Regions from separate parts of the Streptomyces yaizuensis genome, predicted to be linked through region 2. Evidence: riboswitches for the same ligand, from Rfam matches in the RefSeq annotation. Region 2 holds a riboswitch; each other region holds the start of a gene.

Region 1 (9,635 bases), on a different contig from region 2:
CGTCACGGATGTGCCCGGCCAGGTCGCCGCGCCCGCCACCGACCAGCTCGCCGTCCTGACCGACCCCGTCGCCGGACTCGCGGGCGCGGTCCAGCCGTAGGACGTTCCGCTGAGCGGGGACGCGCCCGTCCGGCCCCCGGGTCCGTACACGCCCCCCGCTTCCGCTTCCGCTCTTCTTCCGCTCTTCTTGTGACGCGTCTTCGCGCGCTGCCATGAACCGTCCGACCCCCGCTCCCGGGGCCGTGCCCGGCGGGATCCTGCCTCCCAGGGGTCCCGTCACGGGCCGCCGCCCGACCCGCGCGGCGGCCCGGAGACGAACCGCCGGGGAAAGTGGTGTGGATCTTGCTCCGCATGGCGTAGAGTTGGGTTTACCGACGCGGGGTGGAGCAGCTCGGTAGCTCGCTGGGCTCATAACCCAGAGGTCGCAGGTTCAAATCCTGTCCCCGCTACTGAAGACCTCGGCCCGGCACTTCCTCGTGAAGTGCCGGGCCGAGGTCGTTTACGCGTTCCCCCTCGCCGCAGGCCCGCGCCGGTGCCCCCGCTCGCCCACTTGGACGGCGGCGGCTCGCCTCCGCCGCCGATTGCGGCAAGCCTGAGGGGAGCGCGACACCGTGTCCGCGGCGGTCGGCGGACCCGGTCAGGAGATCCCCTTGGCGCAGCCAGAGCAGCAGAGCGGATACGGCGGCCGCCGTTTCGTCCGGATGCTGCCCGCGCTGATGCTCGTGGCCGGCGTGGTCTTCGACCTCGTCACCCCGCCCCGGTTCACCGCCGCCCCCATGTTCACCGCGGCCCCGCTGATCGCCGCGCCCTTCTTCTCCTTCCGGGCCACCCTGGTGACCGGCATCGCGGCCGTCCTCGGCGTGCTCGCCATCCACTTCCACAAGGGGACGGCGGACGAGTCCCCCGCCTACACCGAACTCCTCACCGTGATCACGGTCTCCATCCTCGCCCTGGTGATCAACCGGGTGATCACCCGCGGCAGCGAGCGGCTGGCCTCCGCGCGCGTGATCGCCGAGACGGCACAGCGCGCCGTGCTGCCCACCCCGGCGGAACGGATCGGCGGGCTGCGGATCGCCGCCCGGTACGAGGCCGCGCTCGCGGACGCCTTCATCGGCGGCGACCTCTTCGCCGTCCAGGACACCCCGCACGGGGTCCGGCTGGTCGTCGGCGACGTACGGGGCAAGGGGCTGGGCGCGGTGGAGGCGGTCGCCGTCGCCATCGGGGCCTTCCGGGAGGCTGCGGAGCAGGAGGCCACCCTGGAAGGGGTCACCGAACGGCTGGAGCGGGCGCTGCTCCGGGAGGCCCGGCGCCGGGACACCCTGGACGCCGTCGAAGCGTTCACCACCGCCGTCCTCGCGGAGATCCCGCACGGCTCGGGCACCGTCCGGCTGGTGAACCGGGGACACCCCGAACCGCTGCTGCTCCATCCGGACGGCGCGCTGGACGTCCTCGAACCCGCGGAGGCGGCGCTGCCGCTGGGCATGGTCGAACTGGGGGCCTGGCCGGACCGGGTCGGCGAGCATCCGCTGCCGCCGGGGGCGACGCTGCTCTTCTACACCGACGGACTCTCCGAGGCGCGGGACGCGAAGGGGCACTTCTACGAACCCGCCGTCCGCCTGGCCGGGCGGGTCTTCCCCGGGCCCGGTGAACTCCTCGACGAACTGCTGGACGACGTACGCCGGCACACCGGCGGCGGGTCGACGGACGACATGGCGCTGCTCGCGGTGGCCCGCCCCCCGGCGGAGCCCTCCGCCGGGCACCGGACCCGGCACGAGCGCTCCGTTCTGCGGCCCCTGACGTCAAGGCGGCATAAAGGGTCGCACGCTCCGTAGCCGGAGCAGTGCCATCCGATAACAATTGACGCACCGTCAGATAGGGCTCTCCGCCCGACGGTGGCTCAAGTCGCCCGACTCCGCCCGCTTATGTGGCGTTAAGTCCATGGCAAAGAGATTAAAGATCGTCCTGAACAACTTGGAATAAGGACCGCCCGTCTATTAACGTTCGATAACGCAGCGCGGTCGTCCCAGCCGTCGTCAGGGCGGCACCGTGCGCACGCGCCGAATCCCGCAAGGGAACCGGGGAACCACCTCTTGGGGTGAATCGGGCTCCATCCACCGTGCTCTTCGCGGTGGCGGGTGCCCGTAGGAGACCTTCCTGCTCCGAACCCGTCAGCTAACCCGGTAGGCGAGAAGGAAGGAAAGGAGTGCGCCTCAGTGGCGTCCAACACCCCTGCCCCGGAAGCTCCGTTCAAGTCCGGGGTCTTCAGTGACGAAGGGGCCGCTCCGACCCCCGGCGTGTGGAACCCCACCGCCGAAACGATTCGCCCTGTCCGTGGACGCCACCGCAACAAGGTGATGAAGCAGCGCGGCGGTCTCGCCCGCAGCTCCACCGTCCTCGGTGTCGGTGTGATCGCGGCGGTCGGCGCCGGCGGTATCGCCACCGCGCAGGACAAGCCTGCGGTCTCCATCTCCCTTCCCGACGCCTCTTCTCTACCCGGTGTCGGCTCTTTCATGTCCGAGGACGGCGACAACGCCTCCGGTGCGGGCGACGAGAGTGCCTCCTACGCCGCGATGGGACTGGTGGCCCAGGAGGCCGGGTCCGAGCAGGCCACCGCCGCCGAGGCCCTGCGCTCCCGGATCCTGGACCAGGCCGAGGAGCAGAAGGCGAGCGCCGAGGCCGCCGCCCGCGCCGCCGCCGAGCGCGATGCCGCCGAGAAGGCCGCCGCCGAGGCCGAGAAGGCCGAGAAGGAAGCCCAGGCGAAGGCCAAGGCGGAGAAGGAAGCCAAGGAGAAGGCCGAGAAGGAGGCCAAGGCCAAGGCGGAAGCCGAAGCCAAGGCCAAGGCCGAGGAGGAGCGCCTCAAGCGCCTCGCCGGCAGCTTCTCGATGCCGCTCTCCTCGTACACCCTCACCTCCACCTACGGGCAGTCCGGCCCCATGTGGTCCTCCGGCCAGCACACCGGTCTGGACTTCGCGGCCCCGGCCGGTACGCCGCTCAAGGCCGTCGGCACCGGCACCGTCAAGTCGGCCGGCTGGTCCGGCTCGTACGGCTACCAGGTCATTCTCCAGCTGTCGGACGGCACGGAGATCATGTACGCGCACATGCACTCGATGACCGTGAGCGCCGGGCAGCAGGTCTCCACCGGCGACATGGTCGGCCGCGTCGGCGACACCGGCAACACCAGCGGCGCCCACCTGCACATGGAGGTCAAGACCTCCGGCGGCTCCGCCATGGACCCGATGTCCTGGCTGCGCTCCAAGGGCCTGCCCATCTGATCAGCGGTTTTTCGTCCGCCTGCGGCTTCGCGCCGCAGTGGGGCGACCCACCCTCCGGACCCCGGCGGCCCTGGCGCAAACCCCCCGATGCCAGGGCCGCCGGCCCGTTCCCGGCCCGTTCGTCTCAGACGCGGTACGGGTTGTACACCTCGTAGTCCCGGTGCGGCGGCGGCACCCGGACCCGGCCCGTCGCCCGTGCCGCGTACGTCAGCGCCGGCACGGCCACCGCCTTCCGCTGCCACATGTGGTGCAGCAGCTCCTGCTCGCGGGCGACGAAGTCCTCTCCCGCCGACCCCCGCTCCGCCCGGTGCCGCAGAAACGCCAGCGACGTCGCGAACCGCTGGTACTCGCAGACCGCGTGCGCCGCCGCCGGGCCCTGCGCATGCCGGGCGACCGCCCGCGCCACCGTGCGCGCCTTCATGGACGACAGGGCCTGCGGCTCCGCCGGGGCGAGCCAGCCGGCGACCGCGTACTTGGGCAGCTCCGCCGCTATCGTGCGCAGCTCGCTCTGCCGGGACCAGATCGCCAGCCAGGTCAGCAGCCCGAACGCGGGCACCATGAACGCCGCGTACACCGCGTAGAAACCGAGCGGCCCGAAGTAGGAGGCCGAGCCGTTCCACAGGGCGTGGACGCCCATCGCGAGCACGACACCGAGCAGCGGCAGCAGCACCCGGCGGGCCTTCTTCGTCCGGGGGCTCATGGCCGCCATGCCGAAGCCGATGCCGGCGAGCACAGTGAACAGCGGATGCGCGAACGGGGACATCACGACCCGGACGAAGAACGTCGCCGCCGTCAGCGTCGGCAGGCCCGTGTAGCCGATCTGCTGGTCCTCGCCGAAGGCACTGCCCAGATAGAGGATGTTCTCGGTGAAGGCGAAGCCGGTGGCGGTGAGACCGGCGACCACCACGCCGTCGACGACGCCGGTGAAGTCCTTGCGGCGGAAGAAGAAGATCAACGCGATGGCCACCGCCTTGGCGCTCTCCTCGACCACGGGGGCGATGACCGTGGCCCCGAGGGAGTGGGCGCCGGTCGGGTCGGCGGTGGCGGTGGCTATCCAGCGGGTCGCGAACGTGTTCGCCAGGATCGCGATGAGCGCCGCCGCGAAGGCACCCCAGGCGAAGGCGAAGATCAGATTCCGCCAGGGGCCCGGCTCCACCCGGTCCAGCCAGCGGAAGGCCGCGACCAGCAGCGGTACGGGGAGAGTCGCCAGGCCCAGGCCGACGAGGAAGCCCTCGGTGCCGGTCTGCTCCCGCACCAGGGCGAGAATCACCAGCGCGCACAGCGCCAGGACCGTGATCAGGACACCGGCCCGGATCGCCTTCGACTGCCACAGCCGCCAGGCCCGCCGGGGCTTGTAACGCCATCGCGAGCGCTCGGGCACCGCGTCGAACAGCGGTTCCTCCCGGCAGGCGGGGACCGCGGGGCCCGGGTGCTCCCCGCTCACCCCCGGCGCGGGCAGGAGGTTCTCCGGGCGGGCCCGCGCGGCGGGCGCGGGAGCCTGTGGACGGGGCTGCGGGTGGTGCGGGGACGGCTCGGACACCAGACGACCCTAACGACGCCCACCGACACCTGGCGACGGGCTTCCCCCGCCGGGCCGGGCGCCGGGTCGCCGCCGGATCGGCCGAGGGCTCGGTCCCGGGGTCGGTCCCGGTGTCGACCCCGGGGTCGGTCAGACTCCGGGCGCGGTGGTGGCCGCCGTGGCCGCGCGGCGGAAGAGCAGGTCGTGGACGACATGCCCCTTGTCCAGGCCCTGCCCCTCGAAACGGGTCAGGGGACGGAACGCCGGACGCGGCGCGTACCCCCCGTCCACCTGCGTGTTCTCGAAGTCCGGGTGGTCCGTCAGCACCTGAAGCATCTGCTCCGCGTACTCCTCCCAGTCCGTGGCGCAGTGCAGCACGGCACCCGGCTTCAGCGCGCCCGCCGCGAGAGTCAGGAACTCGGGCTGGATCAGCCGCCGCTTGTGGTGCCGCTTCTTCGGCCAGGGATCGGGGAAATAGACCCGCATGCCGTCCAGCGACGCGGCCGGCAGCATCTCCCGCAGCAGGATGATCGCGTCGCCGTTGGCCACCCGGACGTTCGACAGCCCGTTCCGCTCGGCGAGACCGAGCAGATTGCCCTGGCCCGGAGTGTGGACATCGACCGCGAGAATTCCGGTACCGGGATCGTCGGCGGCCATCCGCGCGGTGGCCTCGCCCATACCGAAGCCGATCTCCAGCACGACGGGAAGCCCGTCGAACAGCTCCGCCGGGACGACGCGCTCCCGGCCGTCGATCTCGATGCCCCACACCGGCCACAGCCGCTGAAGGGCATCGCCCTGCCCGGTCGTCACCCGGCTGCGCCGGGGCTGGAAGCTGCGGATCCGGCGCTCGTGGTGGGAGCCGGCGGGGTCGGCGATGGGCCCGCCGGGGAAGCGGGGCAGGGTGCGGTCGCGCGTGGGGGTGGGGTTCTTATCGGACACAGTGCGACCAATTCTACGGCCCCACGCCCCCCTGCCGGGGGCCGAGCCGAGACGACCGCCTCGACCCCTTTGCCCGGGTCCCGGGCCACCTGCGCCGGTACGGGTTCGGCCTTCCGGTGTCCGGGCCGCGTCGGTACGTGTGCGGTGCGCTCGTCCGGGGTTTCCGGTGGCCCGGGCCGCGTCGGTACGGGTGGGATGCGCCCATCCGGGGCCGCGCCCTGCCCGCCCGTGTCGGTAGGGGGTCCCGCACCCTTCCCCGTCCGGGGTCCCGGCCTGTCTGGCCCGTGTCGACGGGGTGGCCCGCACCTCTTTTTCCCCGGCTCGGGGTACCGGTCTGCTGCGCTGGCTTCGTGGGTGGGGGGTGCAGGGTCGCCCCCGCAGGGGATCGGCGGTAAGTCCTGCTCGCGCTGACCGTGGGCCTTCGGTCCGCCGACCCCGAGGAGGTGAGCCCGGAGGCCACCACCAACCCGCACCACACCGTGCGCCGGGACCACCCGAGCAAATCCAGCCCGTCCGGCGCTTGAGGACGGACCCAGCACCCTGCCCCGCCGCACAGGCAAAACGCCCCGCAGCGTGCGGGCCCTCGTCGGGGACCAGTCCCCGAACCCCTGCGCCTCAATCGCCGGCGGGGCTGAGTTTTGTCCAGCCCGCCGCAGGGGCGGACAGTCCCCCGGGCACACGGCGTGTGCGGGCCTGTGTCGGGGGCCAGCCCCCGAGGCCCCCGCGCCTCAAACGCTGGCGGGGCTGGATTTGTGCGGGCTCATCGCGGGCCAGGCTGAGTTTTCCGGGTTGCCGCAGGGGCGGACAGGTTTCCGGGCACATGGCATGTGCGGGCCCTTGTCGGGGGCCAGCCCCCGAACCTCCGCGCCTCAAGCGCCGGCGGGGCTGGTTTTTGTGCGGGTCTGTCCCGGGCCCGGGTGGTGGTGCGGGTTGGCGGGGCCTCCGGGCTCACCTCCTCGGGGTCGGCGAGCGTACTCACCAGGTCCCGTGCGGGTCGGCCTCCGCCGATCCCCTGCGGGGGCGACCCTGCACCCCCACCCACGGACCATCCGGAGGCGGACCGTACCCCCGGGCGGGGGAAAGAAGGGTGCGGGACCCCGTACCGACGCGGGTCGGGCAGGGCGGAGCCCCGGACGAGTGCCACGCACACGTACCGACACGGGTCGGGCAGCCGGGGCCCCGGACGAGCGCGGCGTCCCCGTACCGACGCGGGTCGGGCAGGGCGGAGCCCCGGACGAGTGCCACGCACACGTACCGACACGGGTCGGGCAGCCGGGGCCCCGGACGAGCGCGGCGTCCCCGTACCGACACGGCCCGGACAGGCCGGAACCCCGGACGATCGCACCCCGCCCGCATCGACGCGGGCCCCGCAGCGCGAGGCCGAACGTGTGTGGGTCAGAGCCATCGGAGGACCCGGGAGGCCACCTCCCGGCCGATCGGGAGGGACGCCGTCGCCGCTGGCGAAGGCGCGTTCAGGACATGGACCGTCCGTGGCGCCTCCTTGATCAGGAAGTCGTCGGCGAGGGTCCCGTCCCGCAGGACCGCCTGGGCGCGGACCCCGGCGGGCGCGGGCCGCAGATCGGATTCCGTCACCGACGGCAGGAGTCTTCGCACCGCCGCTGTGAACGCCGGCTTCGACAGGGAGCGGCGCAGCTCCCCCGCCCCGTACCGCCAGTGGCTTCCGGCCATTCGCCAGGTCCCCGGCCAGGCCAGGGTGGTGGCCAGCTCGCGGGGGCGGACCGTCCCCCAGTCGTAGCCCTCGCGGGCGGTCGCGGGGATCGCGTTCGGGCCGACGTGGACGGAGCCGTCGATGCCGCGGGTGAGGTGGACGCCGAGGAAGGGGAAGGCCGGGTCGGGCACGGGGTAGACCAGTCCGCGGATCCGGTCGGGGTCGGTCAGCTCGTAGTACTCGCCCCGGAAGGGGACGATCCGCATCCCGGGGTCGTCGCCGGAGAGCCTGGCCACCCGGTCGCAGTGCAGCCCCGCGCAGTTGACCAGGGCTTTCGCCCGGAAGACCCGTTCGTCCGCGGTCCGCACGGCCACGCCCCAGGGTCTGCGGTCGACGGCGGTGACCTCGGCGTCGTAGTGCACGGCCGCGCCGGACCCGGTCAGGATCCGGGCGAGGCGGTCCGCGACGGCGCCGTAGTCGCACACCCCCGTCGTGCCCACATGGATCGCGGCGACGCCGCGGACCTCCGGCTCGTACTCCGCTATCTGGGGCGGGCCCAGCTCCCGCACCGGAATGCCGTTCTCCCGGCCGCGCTGGACCAGGGTGTGCAGCCGGGGCAGCTCGTCCCGCGAGGTGGCGACGATCAGCTTGCCCGTGACCTGGTGCGGCAGGTCGTACTCCGCGCAGAACTTCACCATCTCGGCGGCGCCCCGCACCGCGAACCGGGCCTTCAGCGAGCCGGGGCGGTAGTAGATCCCGCTGTGGATCACTCCGCTGTTCCGCCCGGTCTGGTGGCGGGCCGGGCCGGGCTCCTTCTCCAGGACGGTCACCCGGGTCCCGGGGGCCGCCCGGACGAGGGCATGCGCGGTGGCGAGACCGACGATCCCACCGCCGATCACCAGGACATCGCAGTCGAAACCACCTCTGGACGCCATCACCCCTCCACCTCCCACCCCTGATACTGCACCGGCCCACTGACAATGCCCCCCTGAACCGGTCCGCCGATCCGGTCCGCCGGGGGGCGGAATGCCACTCCGCGGCCGGTCGGTGGTGCTACGCCGGAGCCATCAGCAGCGGCCGGGCCCGCTCCCGCAGCTCCGCGACGCGCGGCTCGTCCCCGTAGGGCTCCAGCCGGTTCAGCAGGTCCCGGACGTACTCCGTGGTGCGCGCCGAGGAGATCCGGCCCGCGACCTCGACCGCCCGGGTGCCCGCCGCGCACGCCGCGTCCAGATTCCCCGACTCCAGTTCGGCGACCGCGCTGACGACGAGCCGCAGCCCGTGCGAGCGGACGAACTCCTCCGTGGGCCGGGACAGCGCCTGCTCGGTGAAGCGCCGCACCTGCCGGGGCGCCTTGAGGTCGCGGTAGCACTCGGCGGCGTCGGCGCAGAACCGGTCGTACGAGTAGAAGCCCAGCCAGCTGGGGTCCGGGTCGCCGGCGCGGGAGCGCTCCAGCCACGCCTCCGACGCCTTCAGCGCCGCGCCCGCCGCCACGGCGTCGTTCGCCTTGGCGTGGGCGCGGGCCTCCACCAGCCGGAAGAAGCTCATGGTGCGGGCGGTGGCGAGGCCCCGGTTCCGCTCGATGGCCGCCTGGGCGAGGTCCACGCCCTCGTCGGCGAAGCCCCGGTATATGGCCTGGAGCGACATCGACGCCAGGACATAGCCGCCCAGCGGTACGTCGGCGGCGGCGCGGGCCAGGCGCAGGGCCTGGATGTAGTAGCGCTGGGCCGCCTCCTGCTGCCCGGTGTCGAAGGCCATCCACCCGGCCAGCCGGGTCAGCTCGGCGGTGGCGCCGAAGAGCGCGCGCCCGACCTCGTCCGAGTACGCGCCGAGCAGCAGCGGGGCCGCGTCCACCCGCAGGCACTCGGGGACCATGGAGGAGCGCCAGTCGCCGCCGCCGTACTTGGAATCCCAGCGGCGGGCGTCCTCGGCGGCCTCCCGCAGCTTGGCGACGTCGCTGTGGCCGACCCGGGCGGGCGCGTCGTCGGGAGCGGCCTCGCCGGGGCCCGGCCCGCCCGCGTCGGGTATCCGCTCCACGGAGGAGTCGGCGGGCGTTATCAGCCAGCGCGAGGCGGGGGTGGCGTAGGCGCTGACGGAGAAGGAGCCGGCCAGGGACTGCCAGATGCCGCCGCCGCCCGCGCGCCGGCCCGCCAGGTCCAGCCGGTACAGCTCGGTCGCCGACTTCACCGCGCCCGCGACGTCGCGCGGGAAGGCGAGGCCGACCTCGGGGGCCGGGTCG
Region 2 (9,635 bases):
ACGCCCTGTCGCTCTACGCGCATCTGCCGTTCTGCGAGGTCCGTTGCGGATTCTGCAATCTCTTCACCCGGGTCGGGGCGCCCGAGGGGCTGATCGGGCGGTATCTCGACGCGCTCGAACGCCAGGCGGTGGCGGTCCGGGAGGCGCTGGGCGACGCGGAGCCGGTGCGGTTCGCCGGTGCGGCGTTCGGGGGCGGCACCCCCACCTTCCTGACCGCGGGTGAGCTGGAACGGCTCTGCGACATCACGGAGAAGCGGATGGGCGTGGATCTGACCGCCGTGCCGCTGTCGGTGGAGACGTCCCCGGCGACCGCGACCGGGGACCGGCTCGCCGTGCTCGCCGACCGGGGGGCGACCCGGCTGAGCATCGGGGTGCAGACGTTCGTGGAGGAGGAGGCGCGGGCGGCGGTCCGGCCCCAGCGCCGGGCCGACGTGGAAGCCGCGCTGGAGCGGATACGGGCCGCCGGGGTGCCGGTCCTCAACATCGACCTGATCTACGGCATCGACGGCCAGACCGCCCGCAGCTGGCGCCACTCCCTGGACGCGGCGCTCGCCTGGGAGCCGGAGGAGCTGTATCTCTACCCCCTCTACAAGCGTCCGCTGACCCCTCTGGGCCGGCGCGCGGCCGAGGGGGGCGCCGCCTGGGACGCCGAACGGCTGGGGCGCTACCGGGAGGGGCGCGACCATCTGCTGGCCCGGGGGTACGAGCAGAGGTCGATGCGGATGTTCCGCCGGGCGGCCGCGCCGCCGCAGGGCGCGGACGACTACGCCTGCCAGACCGACGGCATGATCGGCCTGGGGTGCGGGGCCCGTTCGTACACCACCACCCACCACTACTCGTTCGACTACGCCGTGAACATGACCGAGATACGGTCCATCGTCGACGCGTACACGCGGACGGCGGACTTCGGCCGGGCCGAGATCGGATTCCGTCTGGAGCCGTCGGGGGACGAGGCCCGCCGCCGCCATCTGCTCCAGTCGCTGCTTCAGGCGGAGGGGATGGAGACGGCCGGCTACCGGGAGCGGTTCGGGGCCGACCCCGGCGAGGACTTCGGCGCCGAGCTGGACCGGTTCGCGGCGCTGGGCTGGCTGGACGCCGGGGCGCCGGCCGGGCTGCTGCGGCTGAGCCCCGAGGGGCTGGCGCACTCCGACGCGCTGGGCCCGGAGCTGTTCTCGCCCGCCGTGCGGGAGCTGATGGGAGGGTACGAGGCCAAGTGAGCGAATCCCACCGCGCGGGGCTGACGCTGCTGTACCGGGGGCCGCTGGCGTCCTGCGACTACGACTGTCCCTACTGTCCGTTCGCCAAGCGGCGGGACGGCCCGGAGCTGCTGCGGGCGGACCGGGCCGCGCTGGAGCGCTTCACGGGCTGGGTCGGGGAGCGGCCGGCGGACGACCGGCTTTCGGTGCTCTTCACCCCGTGGGGCGAGGGTCTGGTCCGCTCCTGGTACCGGCGGGCGCTGGTCGACCTGTCCCATCTGCCGCAGGTGCGGCGGGTCGCGATCCAGACCAATCTGAGCTGCCGTACGGAGTGGCTGGACGCGGCCGACACCGGCACGGTCGCCCTGTGGTGCACCTTCCACCCCGGGCAGACCCCGTACGACCGCTTCCTCGGCAGGTGCCGGGAGCTGCTGGAGCGGGGGGTGCGCTTCAGTGTGGGGGTGGTCGGGCTCCCGGACCATCTGGAGCAGGCCACAAGGCTCCGCGCGGACCTCCCCGACCCGGTCTATCTCTGGGTCAACGCGGCGGACGGCCATCGCTACTCGGACGCCGAGGCACAGCGGTGGACGGCGCTCGACCCGCTCTTCCCCTACAGCCGTCATCCGCACCGCTCGGGCGGGCTGCCGTGCCGCACCGGCGAGTCGGTGGTCTCCGTGGACGGCGACGGCACGGTGCGCCGCTGCCATTTCGTCCGGGCGGAGCTGGGCAATCTCTACGACGGCTCCTACCTGCGGGCGCTCGGCCCCCGGGCGTGTCCGCTCGCGGTGTGCGACTGCCACATCGGCTATGTCCATCTGGAGTCGCTGCCGCTGTACGACGTCTTCGCCGGGGGCGTGCTGGAGCGGATCCCGGTGCCCGCGGCCCGGGTGCCGGGGCGCCCGCTGCCGCTCACGGTCCAGGGCTCCCGGCGGGCCGGGTCCCCGGGACCGGCCGCGCCGGCCCCGCCGGTCCCGGGCGCACCGCCGGTGCTCGGGCCGTCGGCCCCGGAGCCTGTCCCGGAGCCGCCGGTTCCGGAGCCGCCGGTTCCGGAGCTGCCCGTCCTGGAGCTGCCGGTCAGAGCGGCAGGAGGTCCGGGCGCTTGGCCTCCACCTGGTCGCCCGAGCTGACCCCGCGCAGCCGCCGGCCGATCCAGGGGCCCAGGTACTCACGGGCCCAGTGGATGTCGTCGCGCCGTACCTCCAGGGTCCCCCGGGGCGGCAGCGGCGGCCAGGGCTGGTCCGGGTCGGCGGGCACCGGCAGCCCGATGACCTGGGCGGCGCGCAGCGCGACCCGGGTGTGCCCCTCGGGGGAGAGGTGGAGCCGGTCGTCGTCCCAGGCCCGCCGGTCCTGGACGGAGCGGAGCGACCACAGGTCGAGGACCGGGCAGCCGTAGCGGTCGGCGATGGCGCGGACGTGCGCGGTGTAGGTGGCGACCTTGCCGCGCAGATGCCGCAGGACGGGCACGCCCCGGGTGTCGAAGCCGGTCGTCACCATCACCGTGCCGACGGCTTCGGTCAGCTCGGCGACGGCGCGCTCGAAGCGCTCGGCCACGTCGTCGGGGTCGGTGCCCGGCCGGATGATGTCATTGCCGCCGGCGCAGAAGGAGACGAGGTCGGGTGCGAGGGCCTTGGCCCTGGGCACCTGCTCCGCCACGATCTGGTCGAGGAGCCGGCCGCGTACCGCGAGGTTGGCGTACCGGAAGCTGTCCTCCGGTCGCCGGTCGGCGAGCAGGACCGCGAATCGGTCCGCCCAGCCGACGTAGGTTCCGTCCGGCCCCGGGTCTCCGACGCCCTCGGTGAAGCTGTCACCGATCGCCGCGTACGACCCGATTGCTCCTCTGTTGTGTGTTCTCGAATCGTCTGCCACAAGCAACCATCTTGTCGGCACGGATGTGACCTACGCGACCGTAAGGAGGGGTTGACGCGGCGTGATATTTACCACCGGCCGATATCACGCGCCGGGGAATACGGCCGTCCCCCCGCTCCGGGGCGGAGCGGGGGGACGGGTGGGTCCGCGATGGCGGTCGGGTCAGAGGGTGACGCCGTGCTGCCGCAGGTAGGAGACGGGGTCGACGTCCGAGCCGTAGCCGGTGCCGGTGCGGATCTCCAGGTGGAGGTGGGGTCCGCTGGAGTTGCCGGTGGAGCCGACGAGCCCGATCCGCTCGCCGCCGGTGACGCTCTGCCCGGCGCTGACGGAGAGCGCGGAGAGGTGGGCGTACTGGGAGTAGTGGCCGTCGGCGTGCTGGACGACGACCTCGTTGCCGTACGCGCCGTTCCAGCCGGCGGAGACGACGGTGCCGGGGCCGACGGACTGGACCGGGGTGCCGCTGGGGGCGGAGAAGTCGACGCCGGTGTGGTAGCCGCTGGACCACATGGAGCCGGTGGCGCGGTACGGGGTGCTGACACCGCCGGACGCCAGCGGGGTGGTCCAGCCGGCCGTGTCCGTGGTGGCCCCGGAAGCGGCGGTGGTGGTCGCGGCCGGCTCGGCGGCGGGCGTCGCGGGCGCCGCGCCGGCGGCGGCCTGCGGGGCGGCTGCGGCCGGGCCGTGGCCGCCGGTCGCCGGGGCGGCGGCGGGGGCGGTCCGGCCGGCCGCCTCGGCCCCGGCGGCCAGGGCCAGTTCGAGCCCGGGGTGGATCAGGGCGGGGTCGGCGCCGATGGCCTCGCGGTTGTCGGCGTACAGCTGCTGCCAGCCGCCCCGGACGTCCCGCTCCTCGGCGATGCGGGCCAGGTGGTCCCCGGCGACGACCCGGTACTCGGCGCGCTCGGGAGCGCGGTCCGCAGCGCGGTCCGCAGCGCGGTCCGCTCCCCCACCCTGCGACGGGAGCGCGGCGGGTGCGGCGGCCGGGGCGACGGCGGCCTGGGGCGCGGCGGCGGGGGCCGCCTGCGCGGTGCCGGCGCCGAACAGCGGCAGGGCGAGGGCCGCCCCTCCGGTGCCGGCGGCGACGAATCCCCGGGTGATGGTGCTGGTCCTGGGGCGGCGGTGCTTGCCCTGGGGCATGACGCGTTCCTCTCCGGCGCCTGCGAGGTGAGCTGTCGGGTTCGGGCTGGAGTTGCCCGGCCGCGCTGCTGCGCGGCTTCACCCCGAGCCGTCCGGCGGCTGCCGTCCGGCGTACTGCGTGGGTCCCCCGCTCCTGCCACACGGTGCTGTCCGATGGGGATCCGGCCGGCGGCAGGATTCGGCGGTCCGCCCGGAGGCCGTGACCGTAGACGAGCCGAACGGACCGGAACAAGCCGTTCCACTTCCCTCGGCGCACGGCACGATGATCCATCCGGCGACGGCACCCGCCCGCCCCGTCACCCTCCGTGGAACCGCCACCGGCAACTCCGGGACCCGCTCCGAAGTTGACCCGCCGCCACCCGGCACGGACCGTCACCACTATGATCCTGCTCACCCACGGGACCCCATAGACCACCAGACAGTGGCATGCACCAATGAACTGCCTATTTCGGTCAGAAGTGATGGTTATGGTGGTTATCGATGGCCCAGTCGACTGAGCCGGATGACCGCCGCGTCCAGGTCGCCCCGGAGGCCGGTGGCGATCCCGTGGTGCAGCAGCACGGCACCCCGGTGCTCGGCCCCGGTGTCCTGGCAGCGGTAGACGGCGGCCGGGTCCAGCCCCCGCAGCCGGAGCGGCGGCGGCCGCTCGCCGTAGTGCTGGGCCTGGAGGCACGCGAGCACCACCGTCTCGTCGCCGTGCACGTACTGCACGGCGCTCAGTCCACCGCCGGGCGGCCGCAGCCGGTACAGCGCGCCGTGCTGCACCAGCGGCCGGATCCGCCGGTACAGCTCCACCCAGCCGCGCGCCTCGGCCAGCTCCTCGTCGCTCCACGCGGTCAGGTCGCCGCCGATGCCCAGCACCCCGGCCATGGCGCTGACGAAGCGGAACCGCAGCGTGCTGCGCCGGTCGTTGAGCTGGGTGTTCGGGCTGTCGGTGACCCACGCCGCCATCACCCGCGCGGGGTGGATCTGGCTGAATCCGTGCTGGATGGCGAGCCGGTCCAGCGGGTCGGTGTTGTCGGAGGTCCACACCTGGTCGGTACGGGAGAGGATGCCCAGGTCGACCCGGCCGCCGCCGCCCGAGCAGGACTCGAAGGCCACCTCCGGGTGCGCCGCCCGCAACTCGTCCAGCAGCCCGTACAGCGCCTCGACGTGCTCCACCCACAGCCGCTGCGGATAGGCGTCGCCGGGCCAGCCCGCGTCGGTGAAACAGCGGTTGAAGTCCCACTTCACATAGTCGATCGGGGCGCTCCGCAGCAGCTCGTGCAGCCGGTCGGCGAGATACCGCCGGACGTCGGGGCGGGCGGCGTTCAGGACGAGCTGGTTGCGGAACTCGGTGCGGGTGCGGCCCGGGTGGTGCTGCACCCAGTCGGGCCGGGCCCGGTGGAGATCGCTGTCCGGGTTGACCATCTCCGGCTCGACCCAGATCCCGAACCCCATGCCGAGCGCGTGCACCTCGTCGGCGAGGGGACGTAGGCCCCCGGGGAACCGCTCCGGGTTGGGGGTCCAGTCGCCGAGACCGGCCCGGTCGCTGGTCCGCCGGCCGAACCAGGCGTCGTCGACGACGAACAGCTCCACCCCCAGGCCGGCCGCGCGGCGGGCCAGCGCGAGCTGCTGGCCGGCACAGATGTCGAAGCCGGTGGCCTCCCAGGAGTTGTAGAGGACGGGCCGCACGGCGGCGGCGCCGGGCACGACATGGGCGAGCTGCCAGGCGTGCCAGGCCCGGCTGGCGCCGCCGAAGCCGTCCGGGCTCCACAGCCCGGCGAAGACGGGCGAGGTCCACGAGTCACCGGGGGCGAGCCGCAGCAGCCCGGAGTCGTCGTGCCCGGCGCCGCCGGTGATCTGGACCCGGCCGTCGGGCAGCAGCTGGACGGCGAGCCGCCACGAGCCGGACCAGCCGAGGGCGCAGCCGTACACTTCGCCGTGCTCCTCGCCGGCCCCCTCGGCGTCCAGCGCGACCCAGGGCAGGTGCTGATGGCCGGTGTGGCCCCGGCGGCTGCCGATGACCACCTCGCCGGGGCCCAGCGCGGAGCGGTGCAGCCGGGACTCGGCCGCCCACCGGCCGTGCAGCCGGCTCAGCCGCCAGGCATCGCGGACGGGCAGGGTCCAGGTGGCGGAGTCCGCCCGCAGCAGCTCCAGGGCGGGGCCCGTGCCCCCGTGGGCGACGGTGACCCGCCGTTCGACGACGTCGAAGCCGTCCCGCAGCCGGTAGTGGAGGGTCAGGTCCAGACCGTGCACCGGGTCGGTGAAGCGCAGCCTCAGCTCGTCACCGTCACCGTCACCGTCCGCGTCCGTTCCCCTCCCCGCCCCCGTCGCACCCGTTCCCGCACCCGCACCTGTCTCGGCTCCGGCGAAGACCCACTCGGTGCCGCGTACCTCGGGGGTACGCACCGACAGCGCGGGCCGGGTGAAGCGCGGGCCGCCCTCGACGGGGTACTCCTCCCGGCCGTCGAGCGGGGACTCGAAGGGCCGGTACGGCGGTAACGGGTCGACGGCCAGCGCGCATGCGTCCGCCCCGGTGATCCGGGGGCCCCAGTGCAGATGGAGCAGTTCGTCACGGTCCGTGAGATGGAGTGCGTAACTGCTGGTGGGCCCGGAGAGAACCCAGGTGCGCCCCGCACCGACGGTATCGATCATCCCGACCCCCCAGTCATCCCGACCCCTCCGTCCGACGGCCGCCCCGGCGCCCGCTCGACGCCCGCTCGACACCGGGTCGGCGCCACAGATGCCCACAGGTCCGCACAGGCCCGCACATCATCCGACGGCGGGGCGTACGGTGCAACGCCCCCTCGCCCGCCGGAGGCCGGGGAACACCGTGTCGTATCGTCGAGAAAGCGCCATGGTCGGCGAGGAGCGCCGACGGCAGTGACCTCAGGAGACTTCGTGACGCAGCAGTTGCCGCCGGTCCCGTCGACCGAGCCCGATCTCGCCGGCGTGCGCAACTTCCGCGATGTCGGCGGACTGCCGACCGTGGACGGCGGACGGGTGCGGTACGGGCGGCTCTTCCGCAGCGGGCACCTGGCCCATGCGACGGAGGGCGACGCCGCCTTCCTGACGACGCTGGGGCTGCACACGATCTTCGACTTCCGCAACGCCGCCGACGTCCGGCTGGAGGGGCCCGACGTCGACCTGCCGGGCGTGCGGTATGTGAATCTCCCGCTGAGCGACCCGGCCGCCGGCGCCGAGTTCTGGCGGATGGTCCGCGAGGGCGATCCGACCCTGCTGCGCGAGGTCCTGGCGGACGGCGGCGCGGCCCGCCGGATGGCCGATTCCTATCGCGAGATGGTGGAGGAGCGGACCGGCGAGCACAGCCGGGTCCTGCACGCCCTGGCCGACGACAGCACCCCGGCGCTGATGCACTGCGCGGCGGGCAAGGACCGCGCCGGGCTCTCCATAGCCGTGGCGCTGCTCGCCGTGGGGGTGGAGCGGGAGGCGGTCGAGGCGGACTATCTGAAGTCGAACGACCCGCACCGGCGCTACCGGGTGCGCCGCCTGGACGACGGCTCGCCGGGGATGTCGGCGGAGGTGATGGAGCTGCTGAGCCCCCTCTTCGACGCGCGGCTGGAGTATCTGCGGACCGCCTTCGACGCGATGGAACGATCCTTCGGAGGGGTCGAGGGCTATCTCACCCAGGGGCTGGGGCTCGCTCCGGCGACCCGGCGGCGGCTGCGGGAGCGGCTGGTCGACCCCGCCTGAGCCGTACCCCGTACGGACGCCGCGCGGAGGGCACGGTCCGGGGCTCGTGGCGCCGGGCCGTGTCCGGTACTCGGTGCACGGCCCGGGGGCGGAGAGGTCCCGTGCGGAACGGCTCCCGTGGGAAACGGCTCCCGTGGGAAACGGCTCCTGAGGACAGGTCCCCGCTACTTCGCCCCGACCTCGAAGAGGAGGTAGAGGAAGAAGGCGAAGACATGGCCGGCGATCAGATAGGCGAAGAGCCGGATCACCAGGCCACGGGGGAACTTGCCCTCCTGCTTGCCCTGGGTGCGCGCGGGCACGGGCGCGGCGGCGGAGTCGGCTGCGTGGGCCGTGTGGTCGGTGTGGGCTGCGTGGTCGGACATGTCACTCCTCGGGGTCGGACCGGACCCGCCCGGTGGCGTGCGGGTCGATGGGCCTGTGGGTTCTCAGCGGTGCGGGTCGGCGAGATGGGCGTGGAGGTCGGGGCTCTGGAGCAGGGTGTGGACGAAGAGCAGCTCGGCGCCCTCCCGGCCGGCGGCAGCCAGCCGGTGCGGGGTCAGCGAGTCGAAGTGCGCGCTGTCCCCGGGACCCAGCTCGTGCACGGCCTCACCGAGGGTGAGCCGGAGCCGGCCGTCGAGGACGTACATCCACTCCTCGCCCGGGTGGACCCGGACCAGGTCGCCCTGGGCGCCGTACGGGACCACGAGCCGGAGCGCCTGCATGGCCCGGCCGGGGACTCCCGCCTGGTGGTAGGTCCAGCCGTCGGCGGCGGCGGGCTCGCGCCGGCCGGCCCGTACGACGGGGTCGTGTTCCGGGGACAGCTCCCCCAGCAGCTCGGCGATCGTCGTACCGTAGATACGGGCGAGGGAGAGCAGCATCGGCAGCGAGGGCTGCCGGCGGCCGGTCTCCAGCCGGGAGAGGTGCGCGGGTGACAGGCCCGCGCGCTGGGCGGCGGCCTCCAGGGTGAGCCCCCGGCGGCGGCGCAGGTCGCGCAGCCGGGGCGCGACGTCCGGCAGCTCGTCCACGACGTCCCGCGCGGGGGTTCGGAGGTCCGGGGGGTGGCCCCCGGGAGGGGTCTGCATAGGACCATTGCGCCAGGAAACTGCCTCTGAGGCAAATAACTTGCCCCAGAGGCAAAATCTGCTCCGCCGGGCGCCTGCCGTGATACCAAAACAGCAGGTCAGAGCGGTGTCAGTGGCGTGCCAGGGCCTGTCCGACCAGGGTACGGCCGAAGTCCCAGATCAGCCCGCTCCCGGCGTGGGCCTCGTCCATGACCGCCGTGAAGGCGGTGACGAACCGGTCCACCTCCGGCTCGCCGATCGTCAGCGGCGGGATCAGTTTGATCACCTCCAGACGGTCGCCGGAGACCTGGGTGAGGATCCGGTGCCGGTGCAGCAGCGGGCCCACCACCAGCTGGGCGAAGAGCCCGGGGCGGGCCGCCTGGAGCATGTTCCAGCGGGTGCGCAGCCCCAGCGACCGGGGCCGCCCGAACTCGATCCCGATCATCAGCCCCCGGCCGCGTACCTCGTGCAGGAACTCGTACCGCTCCACGAGTGCCGCCAGCCGCTCCCGCAGCAGCCCGCCGGTGGCGCGGGCCCGGCCGGCCAGGTCCTCGTCCTCGATCACACAGAGCACGGCGAGGCCCGCCGCCATGGCCTGGGCGTTGGATCCGAAGCTGGCCGAGTGGACGAGCACCCGGTCCATCGAGGAGTAGACCTTCCGGAAGATCCATTCCTTGCCGAGGGTGGCGCCGACCGGGACATAGCC
Region 3 (9,635 bases), on a different contig from region 2:
CGCATTCACAACGACAGTGCCGCCCGTGCCTCCGCCGCCGAGGTGGGCGCCCGCGCCTACACCTCCGGCACCCATGTCGTGATCGGCGACGGCGGCGCGGACAAACACACCCTGGCGCACGAACTCACCCACGTGATCCAGCAGCGCCAGGGCCCCGTCTCGGGGACGGACAACGGCTCCGGCCTCAGCGTCTCCGACCCGTCCGACCGGTTCGAACGCGAGGCCGAGGCCAACGCGAGACGGGCGATGTCCGTGTCGCCCCCGTCGGCAGTCTCCTCCTCGGAGCAGCAGGCCGGGGGTACGGGCGGGCGCGTTGCCGGGCAGCCGGCGATCCAGCGGATCATCTACGACACGGTGGAGAACGGCGGGACCGAAGAGCTGTTTCTGGAGAGTCGGGGAGACGCCCTCGCGCACTTCGCGAACCGTGGCTTTACCGAGAACATGCTGAACCGGCTCGGGGAGATGGCCGCGGATGAAGATGAGATGTACACGCAAGCCGAGGCGATGGCGAGGGTGCGTAACACCGTCACCGGCGCGATCAACGGCATCACTCCTGGCGAGATCAACTTCCTGGCCGCTCTCGCGAATGACCGTGAGCAGGTGTCGGCCTACGACCCGGACATGATGCCGATGGCGCAGACCCTTATCGGCAGGGCCCTCCGCGCTGCGGGGCTCCCCGAGAATTCGGTGGTGGCGAACAGGGCGTCCATTGCCGAGTTCGGCCACCATGTGCCGCACACCGACATTTTCGTGCCGCACCCGGGACCGTGGATCCATTTGGCAGCACCCAACGATCTGGCCACCTGCCTGGAGCATGTGCTGGGGCCGTCGAGCCACGCCTCCGTGCTGACCGACAACGAGCCCACTCAGGGGTTCGCGCAAACCCTCACCGCCAGAATCGACGCGCTCAACAACGCCAACGCCGACACACCGGACTACATACCTCTGACCTACACCGTGACGGATCCGGAGCTGCGGGAGGGCGGGACCGCCGAGCTGGGAAACAACCTCGGGGACCGGTCCAGCGTCCCGTACAAGACCGTCCACTACCCGAACTACAGAGTGATCCGCATCTCCCGTGCCTGAGGGCCACCGCTGATCGCCTGCGGGAACGGGCCGCCACCGGCCTCAGGTCAGTGGAGTCCGGACGAGCACGGGCCGCGCTCGATGGACATCGGGTGGCCCGCGTCGTCGTACACCGTCGTCACCTTCACGGAGCCGTGGCACTCGGGGTCGGCGCACGGCTCGGTCAGCTCGACCACGGCGCCGATCATGCGGACGCGCTGCCAGGTGTTGCCGCACCGGCCGCACCGGCCGAAGAAGTAGACGCCTGCGAGACAGTGTTCACACCGGCGGCCCGGTGACGGTCGGAAAGGGGTCAAGTCCATGGAAGTCTCCCTTCCCATCCAAGATGCCCATCCCGGACGGCGGGGGAACGCGCAATCCGGGGCCCTGCCCGCCCGCGTCGACGGGGTGGCCCGTACCCCTTCTTCCCCGGCTCGGGGTACCGGTCCGCCTGTGCCGGCTGTGTGGGTGGGGGGTGCAGGGTCGCCCCCGCAGGGGATCGGCGGGAAGTCCTGCTCGCGCTGACCGTGGGCCTTCGGTCCGCCGACCCCGAGGAGGTGAGCCCGGAGGCCCCCGCCAACCCGCACCACACCCGGCCCCGGGACCACCCGAACAAATCCAGCCCGTCCGGCGATTGAGGACGGACCAGCACCCTGCCCAGCCGCACAGGCGAACGTCCCGCAGTGTGCGGGCCATCGTCGGGGACCAGTCCCCGAACCCCTGCGCCTCAATCGCCGGCGGGGCTGGTTTTTGCTCGGGTCGACGGCGAGGCGGGTTTGTGCGGGTCGGCCCGGGACCGGGTGTGGTGCGGGTTGGCGGGGCCTCCGGGCTCACCTCCTCGGGGTCGGCGAGCGTACTCACCAAGTTTTGTGCGGGTCGGCCTCCGCCGATCCCCTGCGGGGGCGACCCTGCACCCCCCACCCACACAGCCGGCACAGGCGGACCGGTACCCCAGGCGGGGGGAAGACAGGTGCGGGCCCCCGTACCGACACGGGCCCCGCAGCGCGAGGCCACCCTCGTGCAGGGTGCGGGCGGCCGGTACCCCGTGCCGGGGAAGGGGGTGCGGGCCCCCGTACCGACACGGGCCCCGCAGCGCGAGGCCACCCTCGCGCAGGGTGCGGGCGGCCGGTACCCCGTGCCGGGGAAGGGGGTGCGGGACCCCGTACCGACACGGGCCCCGCAGCGCGAGGCCACCCTCGCGCAGGGCGCGGGCGGCCGGTACCCCGTGCCAGGGAAGGGGGTGCAGCCCTTCGTACCGACACGGGCCGGGCAGGGCCTTGCCATTCCCGGGGTCAGACGGCCCGCTCGATGGCTTCAAAGATGTCCGCGTCCGTCTGCTGCTGCCACGCGGGCAGGTCGGCCCAGTCGGCGACGTACCCGGGCTTCGGGTCCTCGAAGTGCTTGAACATCTGCGCGGTCCAGCAGATCGCGACGAAGCGGCCCTTCTGCTCGCGGGTGAGCCGTGCGGCGTGACCGTCGCTGGTCGTGATGAAGTCGCGCACCTGCCCGTAGACGGCTGCGGCGGCTGCGCGCTCCCACTCGGGCGTCTGGTCCCACGGCGTGACGTAACCGGGCTTCGGCTCGCCGGGGTAGTGCTTGGTCACACCGGCAATCCACGCCTCGCGGAAGATCCGACCGTCACTCATGCACGTGTCCCTCTCGTCATGCGGTACGCGACAGCGCCGCGATTCGGTGATCCAGGTCCGAGGCTCGGGCATCGGACAGGAGCGGGGCAAGACTCTCCCGAAGCCCGTCCAGCTTCCTGCCGATGAATCCGGAGTTCGACCGGTCGGCCAGGTTGATGACCGTCTCCGCGTGAACCGCTGCCGGAGCGGCCGGGCGCCCCCGTACCCGTACCCGGGAGAAGGCGGCGCGGGCCCACCGCACCGCACACCCCTACCGCAGCCGTTCTCCACCATGGCCGGATACCGTCGAAGGGTGAGCGAAACCCCTCCCCCCGCCCCCGAACTCTTCACCTGGGAGTTCGCGACCGACCCGTACCCCGCCTACGCCTGGCTCCGCGAGCACGCCCCGGTGCACCGGACCCGGCTGCCCAGTGGCGTCGAGGCGTGGCTCGTGACCCGGTACGCGGATGCCCGGCAGGCGCTGGCCGATCAGCGGCTGTCGAAGAATCCGGCGCATCACGCGGAGCCCGCGCACGCCAAGGGGAAGACGGGCATCCCGGGGGAGCGCAAGGCCGAGCTGATGACGCACCTGCTCAATATCGACCCGCCGGATCACACACGGCTGCGCCGGCTGGTCTCCAAGGCGTTCACTCCGCGCCGGGTGGCGGAGTTCGCGCCCCGGGTGCAGGAGCTGACGGACCGGCTGATCGACGGGTTCGCGCAGAAGGGGGAGGCGGACCTGATCCACGAGTTCGCGTTCCCGCTCCCCATCTACGCCATCTGCGATCTGCTGGGTGTCCCGCCGGAGGACCAGGACGACTTCCGGGACTGGGCCGGGATGATGATCCGGCACGGGGGCGGGCCGCGCGGTGGGGTCGCGCGGTCGGTGAAGAAGATGCGGGGGTATCTGCTGGAGCTGATCCACCGCAAGCGCGGCGATCTCGGGGACGATCTGATCTCGGGTCTGATCCGGGCGAGCGACCACGGGGAGCATCTGACGGAGAACGAGGCCGCGGCGATGGCCTTCATCCTGCTTTTCGCCGGTTTCGAGACCACGGTCAATCTCATCGGCAACGGGACCTTCGCGCTGCTGCGCGACCCGGTGCAGCGGGGCCGGCTCCAGGAGTCCCTGGCGGCGGGTGAGCGGGGTCTGCTGGAGACCGGGGTGGAGGAGTTGCTGCGGTACGACGGGCCGGTGGAGATGGCGACGTGGCGGTTTGCCACGGAGCCGCTGGTGATCGGTGGTCAGGCGATCGCGGTGGGTGATCCGGTGCTGGTGGTGCTGGCCGCGGCGAACCGGGATCCCGAGCGGTTCGAGGGGCCGGACGTGCTGGATCTGTCGCGGCGGGACAGCCAGCATCTGGGGTACGGGCACGGCATCCATTACTGCCTCGGGGCGCCGCTCGCGCGGCTGGAGGCGCAGACCGCGCTGGCGACCCTTTTCACCCGGTTGCCGGACCTCCGACTCGCGGCGGATCCGTCCGATTTGCGGTGGCGCGGTGGCCTGATTATGCGGGGATTGCGCACCCTGCCCGTTGAGTTCGATTTCGGCGGGAGAGCGCAGGGAATTGACGAGCCGTCAGGGTCGTGATGTTCGCGTGATCTCCGCTGCATCGACTTGTGACTGATGTTCGACTGCGGCTACGTTCACCCCGTCTCAGCAGTCTCGCGAAAGGCAACCGCATGCTCACCGGGAATGGTCGACATCGCCGACCCCGTCAGGCTCCGGCACTCGTCGTCGCGGCGGGAGTGACAGGATCGGCCATCGCGATCCCGCTCCTGGGCGCCGGCTCGGCGACCGCCGCCGAGTCCGCCACATGGGACCGCGTGGCCGAATGCGAGAGCGGTGGCGCCTGGAGCGCCGACACCGGCAACGGTTATTACGGCGGTCTCCAGCTGTCGCAGCAGACCTGGGAGAACTTCGGCGGTCTGGACATCGCCGACCGCCCCGATCTCGCCAGCCGCGCCCAGCAGATAGCCGTGGCCGAGAAGGTTCTCGCGGCCCAGGGCGCCAAGGCGTGGGCCACGTGCGCCGAGATGGCCGGTCTGACCGCCTCCGGCACCGGTACAGGCACGGACGCCGGTACGGGCACGGGCGCGGCCGGGAAGACCACCTCGGAGGCCCCCGCGGCCGGGAAGCCGGCCAAGAGGTCCGCCACGGCGCCGGAGAAGGCCGGGAAGGCGGCCGGGCAGGAGGCCGGGAAGTCGGCCGACAGCGGCACCGCCCGCGACACCGCCACCCCGGACGCGAAGGCGTCGGGCGGGGGCGGCGGCAAGGGCACGGAGGGCGCCACCGAGGGGACCGACCCCGCGCCGGCCCGTACCCAGGGCGTCGGCAACGGCCCCGACCGCACCACCGGCTCCGGTACCGAGGCCCCGGCGGGCGGCGGCAAGCACCGGGGCGCACCCGCCGACGAGGCGGCCGACGGCACCACCCCGGCGGCCGACGCCTCCTCACCGGCCGGTACGGCCGCCTCGGACGAGGTCCGGGACCGGGCGGCCGACACCCCGCAGACCTCGCGCGGCGGCGACGCGGCCCGCGACGGCGCGGCGTTGTCCGGTGCGGCACAGAAGGCCGGTGTCACGGTCGGGACCGGCGCGGCGGGCACCTCGCCGTCCGCGTACACCGTCCAGCCGGGCGACAGCCTCTCCGCCATCGCCGAGGCCGAGAAGGTCGAGGGCGGGTGGAACTCCCTCTATGAGCGCAACAAGAAGGAGGTCGGCGCCGACCCCGACCTGATCCACCCTGGTCAGAGCCTGGATCTCAGCGCCGCGCAGCAGTAGTTGCGCCGGGGTTTGTCCTGGTTTGCAGAAATGAGACAAGGGTCTCTTTGCGAAATCTCTGCCCCGGCTCGATCCGGAATATTGAATTCCAGGCCTCACCTGCGGAAACGTCAAGATCCGGAGTGGTGAGATGGGCGATTTCTCCCCGATGTTCATCTTTGAACATCGGGGAGGGCTGTGCGTACGGTCTGACCGCTCGCCACAGCGGGCACCGTCGACCGTCACGCCGAATCCTGCCGTCGGTCGGGGGGAAACACGACGCTCACAGCGCCGGAGGCAGGAGCGGGGGACCCAAGGTTTGCGCCGGTCCCGGCCGCTGACGAACGGTTCGTGAACCGTTCGCCCAGCAGTCGAACCGGCTGGGGGTGAAGCCGTGCGCCAGTCGCACGGCCGGGCAACTCACTTGGCCCGAACCCGACAGCTCACTTCGCAGGCGTCGGTGAGGGAGATCTCCATGCTGTTTTCCGGCAAGGGCAAGCACCGCCGTCCGTCCAAGGCCGTCCGCGTCGTGACCTTCGCCGGTGTCACCGGCGCCGCTGTCGCCGCCCCGCTGATGGGCGCGAGCACCGCCACCGCCGCCACGGCCGCCGAGTGGGACAAGGTCGCCCAGTGCGAGTCCGGCGGCAACTGGTCCATCAACACCGGCAACGGCTACTACGGCGGCCTCCAGTTCTCGGCCTCCACCTGGGCCGCGTACGGCGGCACCGCCTACGCCCCGACCGCCGACAAGGCCAGCAAGTCGCAGCAGATCGCCATCGCCGAGAAGACCCTCGCGGGTCAGGGCAAGGGTGCCTGGCCGAAGTGCGGCGTGGGCCTCTCCAGCACCCCGTACGGCGGCGGCTCCACCACCGCCCCGGTGCAGCAGGCCCCGAAGCAGGCCACCAAGCCGGCCCCGCAGCAGCAGGCGCCCCAGCAGCAGGCCGCCCCGCAGCAGCGCGCCGAGGCCCCGGTGACCCGCTCCGCCGAGCGCGCCCCCGCCGCCGCCCCGGTGCAGCAGCAGTCCGCCCCGTCCCAGGCCCCGGCCAAGGGCTTCCTCAAGGGCGACGGCGAGTACGCGGTGCAGGCCGGCGACACGCTCAGCTCCATCGCCGAGGCCAAGGGCGTCAAGGGCGGCTGGCAGAAGCTGTTCCAGCTGAACGAGGACATCGTCGACAACGCCGACGTCATCTACGTGGGTCAGCAGCTCCACCTGCGCTGACCCGCCCCCCGGGTGCTTCCCGGGCCACGGACCGCCCCGGTCCGGCGCGCTTCCCCCCGTTCGCGCCGGACCGGGGCTCCGGCCTTTCCCGGGCCCGATCCCTCGTACCAACCGCTACTGAGCGGTAGCTTTGCGGCGTTTTGCCCCGCCCTGCTGTATTTCTTTATCTTTTTCGTCCCAGCGGTCGGGCATCCGAGGGGACGGACCCCGCCCGCCGGTTAGGCTCTTGTCGCAAGGCCGATCGCGGCCCTGCACTCCATGCGTCACATCCCAGAAGGAGATGCTCGTGCCGTCCATCGACGTCGTCGTAGCCCGGGAAATCCTGGACTCCCGAGGCAACCCCACGGTCGAGGTCGAGGTCGGCCTCGACGACGGCAGCACCGGTCGTGCTGCCGTTCCGTCCGGCGCCTCGACCGGTGCCTTCGAAGCCATCGAGCTTCGTGACGGCGACCCCAACCGCTACCTCGGCAAGGGCGTCGAGAAGGCCGTCCTCGCGGTCATCGAGCAGATCGGCCCCGAGCTGGTCGGCTACGACGCCACCGAGCAGCGCCTGATCGACCAGGCCATGTTCGACCTGGACGCCACCCCGGACAAGTCGTCCCTCGGCGCCAACGCCATCCTCGGCGTCTCCCTCGCCGTGGCCCACGCCGCCTCCGAGGCGTCCGACCTGCCGCTCTTCCGCTACCTGGGCGGCCCGAACGCGCACCTGCTGCCCGTTCCGATGATGAACATCCTCAACGGTGGGTCGCACGCCGACTCCAACGTCGACATCCAGGAGTTCATGATCGCCCCGATCGGCGCGGAGTCCTTCTCCGAGGCCCTTCGCTGGGGCGCCGAGGTCTACCACACCCTCAAGAAGGTGCTGAAGACCAAGGGCCTGTCCACCGGTCTCGGCGACGAGGGCGGCTTCGCCCCGAACCTGGAGTCCAACCGCGCCGCGCTCGACCTCATCGTCGAGGCCATCACGCAGGCCGGTTACATCCCCGGCGAGCAGATCGCGCTCGCGCTCGATGTCGCCGCCTCCGAGTTCTACAAGGACGGCAAGTACGAGTTCGAGGGCAAGTCCCGCTCGGCCGCCGAGATGACCGAGTACTACGAGGAGCTGGTCTCCGCGTACCCGATGGTCTCCATCGAGGACCCGCTGTTCGAGGACGACTGGGCGGGCTGGAAGGTCCTCACCGACAAGCTGGGCTCCAAGGTCCAGATCGTCGGCGACGACCTCTTCGTCACCAACCCGGAGCGCCTCGCCCGCGGCATCGAGGAGGGCTCGGCCAACGCGCTCCTCGTCAAGGTCAACCAGATCGGCTCGCTCACCGAGACGCTGGACGCCGTCGAGCTGGCCCAGCGCAACGGCTTCAAGTGCATGATGAGCCACCGTTCCGGCGAGACCGAGGACGTCACCATCGCCGACCTCGCGGTCGCGGTGAACTGCGGCCAGATCAAGACCGGCGCCCCGGCCCGCTCGGACCGCGTCGCCAAGTACAACCAGCTCCTGCGCATCGAGGAGATCCTGGACGACGCGGCGGTCTACGCGGGCCGCAGCGCGTTCCCCCGCTTCAAGGGCTGACAAAGCCCCCGCGGGGCGGCACCCCCGGGCAGTACAGCCCCGTCGTACCGGCGTCCCCGGCCTCGGTCCCGTACCGTGTCCGGGGACGCCGCCACGTCGGCGTGCGTGCCGGAGAGCACGGCGGAGTGCGACGGCGGAGTACAGGGGAGGCGGACACGACATGGCCGGGAAGGACCGCGACCGGTTCTCCACCGCGACCAGGCTGCGACTGCTCGGGGAGCAGACCGCCGCCCGCGTCCACCGCTCGCAGAGCCGCCGGCAGGCCCGCCGCTCCCGGCTCACCGGCCGTGCGGCCTTCCTCGCCCTGGTCGTCTGCTCGCTGGTGGTGGCGCTCGCCTACCCCATGCGGCAGTACGTGGCCCAGCGCGGCGACATGGCCGAGCAGCGGGAGAGAATGGCCGAGGCGGAGCGCGAGGTCGAACGCCTGCGGGACGAGAAGGCCCGGCTCCAGGACGACACGTACATCCGGCGCCTGGCCCGGGAGCATCTGCACTATGTGCTGCCGGGCGAGGCCGGATACACCATGATCGACCCCAGGGCGTCCGAACGGCCCCGTGACGGGGACGACGCGGAGGGCCGCCCCTGGTACTCGAACGTCTGGGACGGCGTGGACCGCGCGGACCGCCCCTGACCGACCGGGCCGGCCGCCCACGTACCCCTCTGTGCCCGGGTACGCCCTCCGTACCAGCAGAACCACCGAGCGCAGAACCACCGAGACAGCAGAGCCAAGGCAGGCATGGAAACCCCTCCTCCCCACACCGAACCGACCGAGCCGACCGACGCGGACATCGCCGCCTTCGAGCAGCAGCTCGGCCGCCCGCCGCGCGGGCTCCGCGCGATCGCGCACCGCTGCCCCTGCGGTCAGCCGGACGTCGTCGAGACCGCGCCCCGGCTGCCCGACGGCACCCCCTTCCCGACCCTGTACTACCTGACCTGCCCCCGGGCGGCGTCGGCCATCGGCACCCTGGAGGCCAACGGGGTGATGAAGGAGATGCAGGCGCGGCTGGCCACCGACCCGGAGCTGGCGGACGCCTACCGGGCCGCGCACGAGGACTACATCGCGCGCCGCGACGCCATCGAGGTGCTGGCGGGCTTCCCCAGCGCCGGTGGCATGCCGGACCGGGTGAAGTGCCTGCACGTCCTGGTCGGCCACTCGCTGGCGGCGGGCCCCGGGGTCAACCCGCTGGGCGACGAGGCCATCGCGATGCTGCCCGAGTGGTGGGCCAAGGGGCCGTGCGTCACGCCCTGCGCGGAGCCCGCCGCCCACTGACCACCCTCCCGTCCCCGTCTTCGAGGAGCCACGCATGACCCGGGTCGCCGCCGTCGACTGCGGTACAAACTCCATCCGCCTGCTGGTCGCCGACGCGGACCCCGTCACCGGGACGCTGACCGAGCT

Evidence for each region. Region 2 has a riboswitch for cyclic di-AMP ahead of SYYSPA8_RS29475 (M23 family metallopeptidase). Riboswitches for the same ligand answer to the same signal wherever they lie in the genome.
Region 1: linked by a shared signal. The riboswitch ahead of SYYSPA8_RS19590 (M23 family metallopeptidase) and the one ahead of SYYSPA8_RS29475 (M23 family metallopeptidase) in region 2 are both predicted to bind cyclic di-AMP.
Region 3: linked by a shared signal. The riboswitch ahead of SYYSPA8_RS33855 (transglycosylase family protein) and the one ahead of SYYSPA8_RS29475 (M23 family metallopeptidase) in region 2 are both predicted to bind cyclic di-AMP.

Annotation. Positions count from the first base shown of each region.
Region 1 covers NZ_BSBI01000008.1:13,529-23,163, reverse strand. The annotation lists gene SYYSPA8_RS19605 (hypothetical protein) at 1-100, shown strand, start outside; tRNA gene SYYSPA8_RS19600 (tRNA-Met) at 376-449, shown strand; gene SYYSPA8_RS19595 (PP2C family protein-serine/threonine phosphatase) at 651-1,832, shown strand; cyclic di-AMP (ydaO/yuaA leader) riboswitch at 2,046-2,202, shown strand; gene SYYSPA8_RS19590 (M23 family metallopeptidase) at 2,214-3,272, shown strand; gene SYYSPA8_RS19585 (PrsW family intramembrane metalloprotease) at 3,397-4,812, opposite strand; gene trmB (tRNA (guanosine(46)-N7)-methyltransferase TrmB) at 4,942-5,730, opposite strand; gene lhgO (L-2-hydroxyglutarate oxidase) at 7,126-8,334, opposite strand; gene SYYSPA8_RS19570 (MFS transporter) at 8,453-9,635, opposite strand, start outside.
Region 2 covers NZ_BSBI01000014.1:185,489-195,123, reverse strand. The annotation lists gene SYYSPA8_RS29490 (STM4012 family radical SAM protein) at 1-1,217, shown strand, start outside; partial or broken gene SYYSPA8_RS29485 (STM4011 family radical SAM protein) at 1,238-2,215, shown strand; gene SYYSPA8_RS29480 (SGNH/GDSL hydrolase family protein) at 2,271-3,062, opposite strand; gene SYYSPA8_RS29475 (M23 family metallopeptidase) at 3,225-4,193, opposite strand; cyclic di-AMP (ydaO/yuaA leader) riboswitch at 4,198-4,370, opposite strand; gene SYYSPA8_RS29470 (alpha-galactosidase) at 4,668-6,830, opposite strand; gene SYYSPA8_RS29465 (tyrosine-protein phosphatase) at 7,077-7,889, shown strand; gene SYYSPA8_RS29460 (DUF6126 family protein) at 8,054-8,251, opposite strand; gene SYYSPA8_RS29455 (XRE family transcriptional regulator) at 8,315-8,950, opposite strand; gene SYYSPA8_RS29450 (aspartate aminotransferase family protein) at 9,060-9,635, opposite strand, start outside.
Region 3 covers NZ_BSBI01000019.1:100,963-110,597, reverse strand. The annotation lists gene SYYSPA8_RS33880 (eCIS core domain-containing protein) at 1-1,086, shown strand, start outside; gene SYYSPA8_RS33875 (hypothetical protein) at 1,134-1,388, opposite strand; gene SYYSPA8_RS33870 (hypothetical protein) at 2,358-2,711, opposite strand; gene SYYSPA8_RS33865 (cytochrome P450 family protein) at 2,983-4,281, shown strand; gene SYYSPA8_RS33860 (transglycosylase family protein) at 4,440-5,474, shown strand; cyclic di-AMP (ydaO/yuaA leader) riboswitch at 5,733-5,925, shown strand; gene SYYSPA8_RS33855 (transglycosylase family protein) at 5,929-6,672, shown strand; gene eno (phosphopyruvate hydratase) at 6,953-8,239, shown strand; gene SYYSPA8_RS33845 (FtsB family cell division protein) at 8,400-8,870, shown strand; gene SYYSPA8_RS33840 (DUF501 domain-containing protein) at 8,976-9,509, shown strand; gene SYYSPA8_RS33835 (Ppx/GppA phosphatase family protein) at 9,544-9,635, shown strand, end outside.